2 regions of the Neobacillus sp. plas4 genome follow, and region 2 is predicted to be linked to the other one. Evidence: riboswitches for the same ligand, from Rfam matches in the RefSeq annotation. Region 2 holds a riboswitch; the other holds the start of a gene.

Region 1 (4,437 bases), 140 kb from region 2:
GTAACATGCTTTCTAGCCTCCCGAGCCACAAAGTACAATGGGATAGCCGCTGGGTCTGCAAGTGGATCGTCCATATGCCAAATAATTTTCGGGAGTTCATTCATATATTCTTGTGGTGTTATCACATAGCTGATGTTTTCTACCCCAAGCTTATCTGCCGTTTCTTTCGCTACATCGATTTCACTGAATCCCTGATGCTCGAAACCAACAGAAAACGTCTTAATCGCTGGGTGAAATTGTTTGGCAATCGATGCAATGATCGAAGAATCAATTCCGCCAGAAAGAAACGACCCTACTGGCACATCACTTCTCATGTGCATTTTTACAGAATCAATTAACACATCTTGTATTTCTTTGATAAAATCTGATTCTGATTTTTGTACAGGGTTAAAATGTGCTTTCCAATACCTTTTAATTTCCATTGGAGAGCCAATCTTTTTCGTATAATAATGTCCTGGTTCTAACTTGTGAATGCCCTTAGACATCGTGCTAGGTTCCGGGACAAATTGATACGTTAGATAGTGCTGCAGGGAGTCATAGTCCAAGACATCATTTTCGAGAGCTAAAAGAATACTCTTTTTCTCTGAAGCAAAGAAAGTCCTCTCTCCATCAACGAAATAAAAGTACGGTTTAATTCCGAATGGGTCCCTGGCACCAAATAAAGTTTGTTCTTGTTTATCCCAAATCGTAAAGGCAAACATTCCCCGTAGTTTTTCTACGGCTTTTTCTTTCAAATGGCTGTAAAGCGCAATAATAACCTCTGTATCAGAGTGTGTCGCGAACTCTAAGCCTTCTTTGAGTAATTCTTCACGAAGTTCTACATAGTTATAAATCTCACCATTAAAAATGATCCAATAACGCTCATTTTCATATGTTAATGGCTGATGACCGCATTCAATATCAATAATACTTAAGCGGCGAAAACCAAATTGAACATGATCATCATAGAAGAAACCATCATCATCGGGTCCACGATGGGTTATTATATCGTTCATATTTTTGAATAGTTGTTTTTGATCATCACGATAGTTTTGTTCCTTGTCGTGTACACAACCAATAAAACCACACATTATGTACCTCACCTACTCCAATCTAAATAGCTAACTAAAAATATACCTTCTTATCCTACCACTATTTTTTCAAAAATGGCAGTGTGAAAGGTAGGAAAATTCCGGCATTCTATCAGTTTTCACTAAATTTCTTTGACTTAAACTTTGACGTTAAACGTACAAAAGGAGTTACATATAACATGCAACTCCCATACTTTTTCTAACTATTAGCTTGTTGACGTAAAGTGTCAGCTTTATCCGTACGCTCCCAGGGAAGATCCACATCTGTACGGCCAAAATGGCCATAAGCAGCTGTTTGTTTGTAGATGGGGCGACGAAGGTCTAACATTTTAATGATTCCTGCTGGGCGAAGGTCAAAGTTTTTATCAACAAGATTCACTAACACGTCTTCGCTCACAGTTCCAGTACCAAAAGTATCGATAGAAATGGAAACTGGTCTTGCAACCCCAATTGCATAAGCAAGTTGAACTTCAACCTTATCCGCAAGTCCTGCTGCTACAATATTCTTAGCAACATAACGCGCCGCGTATGCTGCAGAACGGTCAACTTTAGTTGGATCTTTACCAGAGAATGCACCGCCGCCATGACGCGCATAACCGCCGTAAGTATCTACAATAATTTTCCGTCCTGTTAAGCCGGCATCTCCTTGAGGACCGCCAATAACGAATCGCCCAGTTGGGTTAATGAAATACTTCGTATTGTCATCAATTAATTCTTTTGGAACCACTGGATTAATAACATATTCCTTCAAGTTTCGCTGGATTTGCTCTAAGGTGACTTCAGGATTATGCTGAGTTGAAATGACAATCGTATCAATTCGAACAGGTTTATCGTTTTCATCATATTCAACCGTTACTTGTGTTTTACCGTCCGGACGAAGGTAATCAAGTACAGAATCCTTACGTACCTCTGTTAGTTTGCGTGCAAGCTTGTGTGCCAGAGAAATAGGAAGAGGCATAAGCTCCTTTGTTTCATTACAAGCAAATCCGAACATTAATCCCTGGTCCCCTGCACCAATAGCCTCAATTTGTTCATCAGACATTAGACCTTCACGTGCTTCAAGTGCCTGGTCAACTCCCATGGCGATATCAGGACTTTGCTCACCAATGGAGGTTAGAACGGCACATGTTTCGGAGTCAAAGCCATATTTAGCACGATCATACCCAATACCTTTAACCGTTTCACGAACAATTTTTGGAATATCAACGTAAGTAGAGGTAGTGATTTCACCTGCAACTAAGACTAATCCAGTTGTTACAGAAGTTTCACAAGCAACTCGGGCATTTGCGTCCTTTGCTAGAATTGCATCCAATATCGAATCAGAAATTTGATCACAGATTTTATCCGGGTGACCCTCTGTAACTGATTCAGAAGTGAACAAACGAGCGTTTCTTGACATCTGATTTCCTCCTTATTATGAGATAAATCAAGATTCTATGAAGGTGACAGGAATACTTCTAGAACCTATGACATTGATACGGTACTCATTCCCTTAGTATGAAATAAACAAAGGATTTTTATTAATAGCACTTTTAATAAAAGGTCTTATACAAAACAAAAAACCTTACCACATGAGGAAAGGTTGTCTCGGGCCTTTCACTCTTATCGTTCAAGGCGGCAGCCTTGCGTCAGATTAGCACCTTCGCACTCCGAGAATAGAATCGCCTATAACGATCATTTCTCATGAAGCAGGTTGCTGGGTTTCATAGGGCCTGTCCCTCCACCAGCTCAGGATAAGAGAGTATCCGTTCAAATTACCATCTTACTTGAACTTAACGAATAAAGTCAATGAAATATTTAGTAAAATTAGGATATAGGTACAAACTTTTACCACTCTTAAAAATCCTGTGTTTATTAGCACCTAATTTCGTCAATTAGTATAGATTATTCACTTCATTGTGTTATACTATTTACGAATATATTGAATATTAAAAACACGAAAAGGAAGGGTTCCCTGAGATGAATTCTGTTCATATCCCAAATGATTTAAGCCAATTGTTGGAAGGAAGTAATGTACACATTCAATTGTCTGTACCACAATTAGTTGAAAAAATCTTATCCAGGAATGAAGGCGTTTTAACCTCTACTGGTGCTATAAGTGTGTCTACTGGTAAATATACAGGCAGATCTCCACAGGACAAATTTATTGTCCAAGAAGAATCAATTAAAGATAAAATTGATTGGGGTCATTCAAATCAGCCGATTTCAGCGGATGTTTTCAACAGTCTCCTTCAGAAAGTTTTGGATTATCTTAAACAAAAAAATGAGTTATTTGTTTTTAAAGGATTTGCCGGTGCGGATAAAAAGACTCAGCTGCCCATTCAAATTATTAATGAATATGCCTGGCATAATTTATTTGCTCATCAATTGTTCATCCGTCCTAGTGATGAAGAATTGATGACGCACACACCAGGTTTCACAATCATTTCAGCTCCTAATTTCAAAGCTGATCCTATGATTGACGGAACCAAATCAGAAACGTTCATTATTATCTCTTTCGAACAACGTACAATAATAATTGGCGGAACAGAATATGCAGGCGAAATAAAAAAGGCGATCTTTTCGATTATGAACTACCTGTTACCTGAAAATAATATTTTCTCGATGCATTGTTCTGCAAATGTTGGTGTAGAAGGTGATGTCGCACTATTTTTCGGTCTTTCTGGTACCGGTAAAACCACTTTATCTGCAGACCCAAAACGCCGTTTAATCGGCGATGATGAGCATGGGTGGTCATCCACTGGTGTCTTTAATATTGAAGGTGGCTGTTATGCCAAAACCATTAATCTTTCCAGGGAAAAAGAACCACAAATTTTCGACGCCATCCATTTTGGCTCTGTACTTGAAAATGTTGTACTTAATCCTGTAACTAGGATAGCAGATTACGATGATTCGTCTTTGACCGAAAATACACGGGCTGCTTATCCAATTTATGCCATTGATAATGTGATTCTGCCAAGTATTGCAGGTCACCCAAATACAATTGTTTTTTTAACAGCTGATGCATTCGGTGTATTGCCGCCAATTTCTAAATTAACAAGAGAGCAAGCGTTGTATCATTTCTTGAGCGGTTATACATCCAAGCTTGCAGGAACAGAGCGTGGCGTAACCTCTCCAGAGGCAACCTTCTCAACCTGCTTTGGCGCACCATTCCTTCCATTACCTGCAACAAGATACGCTGAAATGCTTGGTGAAAAGATACTTGAGCATAATGCAACGGTCTTTCTTGTTAACACTGGCTGGACTGGAGGAGAATATGGAGTCGGCAGCCGCATGAAGCTTTCCTATACAAGGGCGATGGTTCAGGCTGCAATTGAAGGAGAACTAAACCATGTAGAAACAGTGAAGGATGATATTTTTGGCCTTC
Region 2 (4,437 bases):
CTATTTATTAAGGATGGAGAATTGGTTGAGATAATTTATGCCTTTCACTCTGTACCTTTTATATATGAAAAAATAAAACAATACTTTTACTAAAACAGATGTTAGCGCATCTGTTTTTTTGTGATTATTTGTCGATAGAATACCAAAGGATTTTTAGCTGGTTTACTTGAATTTAATAATGAATGGAAAGTAAATCGGAGTGATGACAAATGAACGAAATGATAGAGTTATTCCTTTCGGCTATAAAGGAACGTGGCCATGTTCTTAAACTTATTGAACACTTGGATGGTCTAAAAATAAAGCTAGTTTGCGAAGATCATGAGATATTTTTGATTTTTCATCGTGGAGAGGTTTCTGTCTTTGTTGACAATGGTGAGAAGCTCATAACACCTACCATTAGTGGTCAGAAGGAGTCCATTTTTTATCTGCTTCAGGGGAAGGAAACATTAAGAAATCTCATTAGAAATGGACAGCTCGTTGTTAATGCTCCATTTCGTATAGTTCTCCTCATCGAATCTATTTTTTACTTAACCAAACCAAAGGTTCAATTGTCTATTTCTTAAAAACTATTGACGGTATGTATTGATTTGGGGTAATATTTGTTTATAATATTCAAATAATTTTTTGCAATTTAATAGATTCTTATCCAGAGAGGCGGAGGGACTGGCCCTATGATGCCCGGCAACCGGTTAAACAACACGGTGCCAATTCCAGCAGAGTACGTCGCTCTGGTAGATAAGAAGAGAATCCCCTCTTCTTAAAGAGGGGATTCTTTGTTTGTTACTATATAAATATTGAGGAGTGTTTAGGCTATGTCAGAAAATCAAAAAAACTATCGTTTCGAAACCTTGAGTGTACATGGCGGATTGTCACCAGATCCAACAACAGGAGCACGCGCAGTTCCAATCTATCAAAATAATGCGTATCAATTTAAAAATACCGAGCATGCTGCGAATCTATTTGCGTTGAAAGAGCCTGGATACATATATACTCGAATCCATAACCCAACAACAACTGTTTTCGAGGAAAGGGTTGCGTTATTGGAAGGTGGAGTAGGAGCTCTTGCAGTAGCAAGTGGAATGGCGGCCATTACGCTGGCCATCTTAAATATTGCTGAAGCAGGAGATGAAATCGTATCAGCTTCTAATTTATATGGTGGAACTTACAACTTATTCGCAGTTACTCTTCCGAAGTATGGAATTAACGTAAAATTTGTAGATCCAGCAGATCCAGAAAATTTCCGTGCGGCTATCACAGATAAAACAAAAGCTGTGTTTGCAGAGACGATCGGTAATCCGTCTTTAAGAATTCTTGATATCGAAAAAGTAGCAGATATTGCCCATGAGGCAGGGGTTCCTTTGATTATCGATAACACATTCGCTACGCCTTACCTGTGCAGACCGATCGAATATGGTGCAGATATTGTTGTTCATTCGGCAACGAAATGGCTTTTAGGTAATGGAACAACAACAGGCGGGATTATTGTCGACGGAGGAAAGTTTGACTGGAATTCATCTAGGTTCCCTGGTTTTACTACTCCTGACTCAAGCTATCATGACCTTGTATATGCAGAAGCACTTGGTGCTGTCGCTTACATCATTAAAGCACGAGTACAGCTATTACGTGACCTAGGTCCTGCATTAAGCCCGCAAAATGCATTTCAATTCACCTTGGGACTTGAAACCCTTCATGTAAGAATGAAGGAACATATTGCAAATACGAAGGAAGTTGTTGAGTATTTAGTCAACCATCCTGCTGTAGAATGGGTATCTTATCCAGGACACCAATCTCATCCAGATCATGAATTGGCAAGCAAGTATCTTCCAAAGGGCGCAGGATCAATGATTGTATTCGGTATTAAAGGTGGAAGAGAAGCTGGAGCAAAATTAATTGATTCCATCACACTATTTGCCCATGTAGCGAATGTTGGAGATGCGAAAAGTCTAATTATTCATCCGGCAAGCACAACTCATCAACAGCTGGATGCAGAAGGTCTTAAAGCGGCTGGGGTTTCTGAGGATTTAATTCGTCTATCTATCGGTATCGAAAATGTGGAGGATTTAATTGAGGATCTGGAGTCTGCTATTGAAGCTGCAACAGGTGTATCCTCACTTAGAACAAAAGCATAATATATAATTCGAAATTTGTCGAAAATTTAGTTGACACTACTTTTTATCCATGCTAAGATTACTTTTGTACAAAAATAGTTACTTTAATCCATAAACGTATTAATTGAATATAGAATGCTATAGCTCTTATCAAGAGAGGTGGAGGGATGTGCCCGATGAAGCCCGGCAACCGTCAATATTAATTGAAATGGTGCCAATTCACACAAAGCGTAGGCTTTGGGAGATGGGAGAAAGGTTTTTATTTACGATGCCTTTCTGCCCGCTGCAGAAAGGCTTTTTAATTTTTCAATATAAGAATGTTTTTATGAATACAGTCAAACTCTATAACTAAGAAGTACGCGGTAATGGGATTAACGAACTGCAAAATATTTTATTGGATAAAAAGTAGGTGATGGAATGATTTCTATAAAAGATGTAGCTAAAATTTTCCCTTCGAAACATGGTCAGCTAAAAGCAGTTGATGATGTTACCTTAGAAATAAAAGAAGGAGAAATATTTGGCGTAATCGGATATAGTGGTGCAGGTAAAAGTACCTTAATTCGAATGCTTAATGGACTGGAGCTGCCGACACAGGGATCTGTTACCGTAGCTGGACGTGTTATATCAAAAATCAGCGGCCGTGAGCTTCGAAAGGCACGCCAAGAAATAAGTATGATCTTTCAGCATTTTAATTTACTTTGGTCTAGGACCGTTAGCGAGAATATTGCTTTTCCTTTAGAAATTGCTGGGGTAAAAGGTCCTGAAAGACAAAAACGAGTAAATGAACTCATTCAATTAGTGGGCCTTGAAGGAAGAGAAAATGCTTATCCATCTCAGCTAAGCGGGGGTCAAAAACAGCGTGTCGGCATTGCCAGGGCACTTGCGAATAATCCCAAAGTACTACTTTGTGATGAAGCGACATCGGCGTTGGACCCGCAAACTACCGATTCTATTTTGGAGTTGTTAGTGGATATTAATAATAGACTTGGATTAACCATTGTTTTAATCACCCATGAGATGCACGTCATTCGTAAAATCTGTCACAGGGTAGCTGTTATGGAAAGCGGTAGAATTGTGGAACTTGGTCAGGTTTTAGAGGTGTTTAAAAACCCTAAAGAGAAAATTACGAAGCGATTTGTCGAACAGGTTACGGAACCTGAAGAAACGAAAGAAACCGTTGATCATCTACTTGAACTTTATCCACATGGAAAAGTGGTTCAGCTCTCGTTCGTCGGGGAAGCAACAGAACAGCCTTTAATCACAAACATCATTCGTGATTTTGATGTGATTGTTAATATTCTTCAAGGGAAAATTTCACACACTCAAAACGGGTCATATGGAACCCTATTTATTCATTTAGATGGGGAAATTACCGAAATAGAGAAAGCCATTGATTATATTCACTCACAGCAAGTCGGCGTGGAGGTGATCAGTAATGGATAACTTTATGGAAATGGTTCAGTGGGAGAAACTACTATTGGCAACACGTGAAACCATTTATATGACATCTGTTTCAGTGTTAGCTACATTTATTTTTGGTTTACTCTTTGGACTGCTGCTGTTTTTAACAGATAAAGGGAATATATGGGCTAATCGGACTGTTAATGTTATTATTGCAGCATTTGTTAATATTTTCAGATCAATCCCGTTTATTATCTTAATCGTTTTATTAATTCCATTTACAAAATTATTGCTTGGGACTATTCTCGGTGCAAATGCGGCTTTGCCGGCGCTAATTATTGGTGCAGCTCCGTTTTATGCACGGATGGTGGAGATTGCCCTTAGGGAAATCGATAAAGGGGTAATTGAAGCGTCACAATCAATGGGGGCGACACATGGTCATCTCATATTTAAGGTCTTAATACCGGAATCTTTACCGGCATTAATTTCAGGGATTACTGTCACCGCGATTTCACTAGTCGGCTTTACTGCAATGGCTGGGGTCATTGGAGCCGGTGGTCTTGGTCATTTTGCTTATCTCGAAGGTTTTCAACGCAATAGACCCATTGTTACATTAGTTGCAACGATTGCAATATTAATTTTGGTATTTATCATCCAATTTGTTGGAGATTATTTTACAAAGAAAACAGATAAACGATAACTGGAGGAGTTAGAGGATGAAAAAAATAGTTAGTTTTATTTTATTGGCAATTATAGCCATCACAATAACAGCATGTGGCGGTGCAAAGAACGAATCTGCAGAAAAAGAAGATGGAAACAAAAAGTTAGTCGTTGGAGCATCAGCAGTACCACATGCAGAAGTACTTGACGCGGCAAAACCATTATTAAAGGAAAAAGGCATTGATTTAGAAGTTCAAGTTTTTCAAGA

The links. A riboswitch is a leader RNA that binds a small molecule or an ion and turns the genes downstream of it on or off. The one in region 2 is predicted to bind S-adenosylmethionine.
Region 1: linked by a shared signal. The riboswitch ahead of metK (methionine adenosyltransferase) and the one ahead of AC2TFD_RS24980 (methionine ABC transporter ATP-binding protein) in region 2 are both predicted to bind S-adenosylmethionine.

Annotation. Positions count from the first base shown of each region.
Region 1 covers NZ_CM170152.1:4,788,927-4,793,363, forward strand. The annotation lists gene asnB (asparagine synthase (glutamine-hydrolyzing)) at 1-1,070, opposite strand, end outside; gene metK (methionine adenosyltransferase) at 1,270-2,469, opposite strand; SAM riboswitch class I at 2,670-2,810, opposite strand; gene pckA (phosphoenolpyruvate carboxykinase (ATP)) at 3,030-4,437, shown strand, end outside.
Region 2 covers NZ_CM170152.1:4,927,382-4,931,818, reverse strand. The annotation lists gene AC2TFD_RS24995 (thioredoxin family protein) at 1-93, shown strand, start outside; gene AC2TFD_RS24990 (hypothetical protein) at 210-563, shown strand; SAM riboswitch class I at 640-742, shown strand; gene AC2TFD_RS24985 (O-acetylhomoserine aminocarboxypropyltransferase/cysteine synthase family protein) at 813-2,129, shown strand; SAM riboswitch class I at 2,253-2,359, shown strand; gene AC2TFD_RS24980 (methionine ABC transporter ATP-binding protein) at 2,526-3,551, shown strand; gene AC2TFD_RS24975 (methionine ABC transporter permease) at 3,544-4,209, shown strand; gene AC2TFD_RS24970 (MetQ/NlpA family ABC transporter substrate-binding protein) at 4,226-4,437, shown strand, end outside.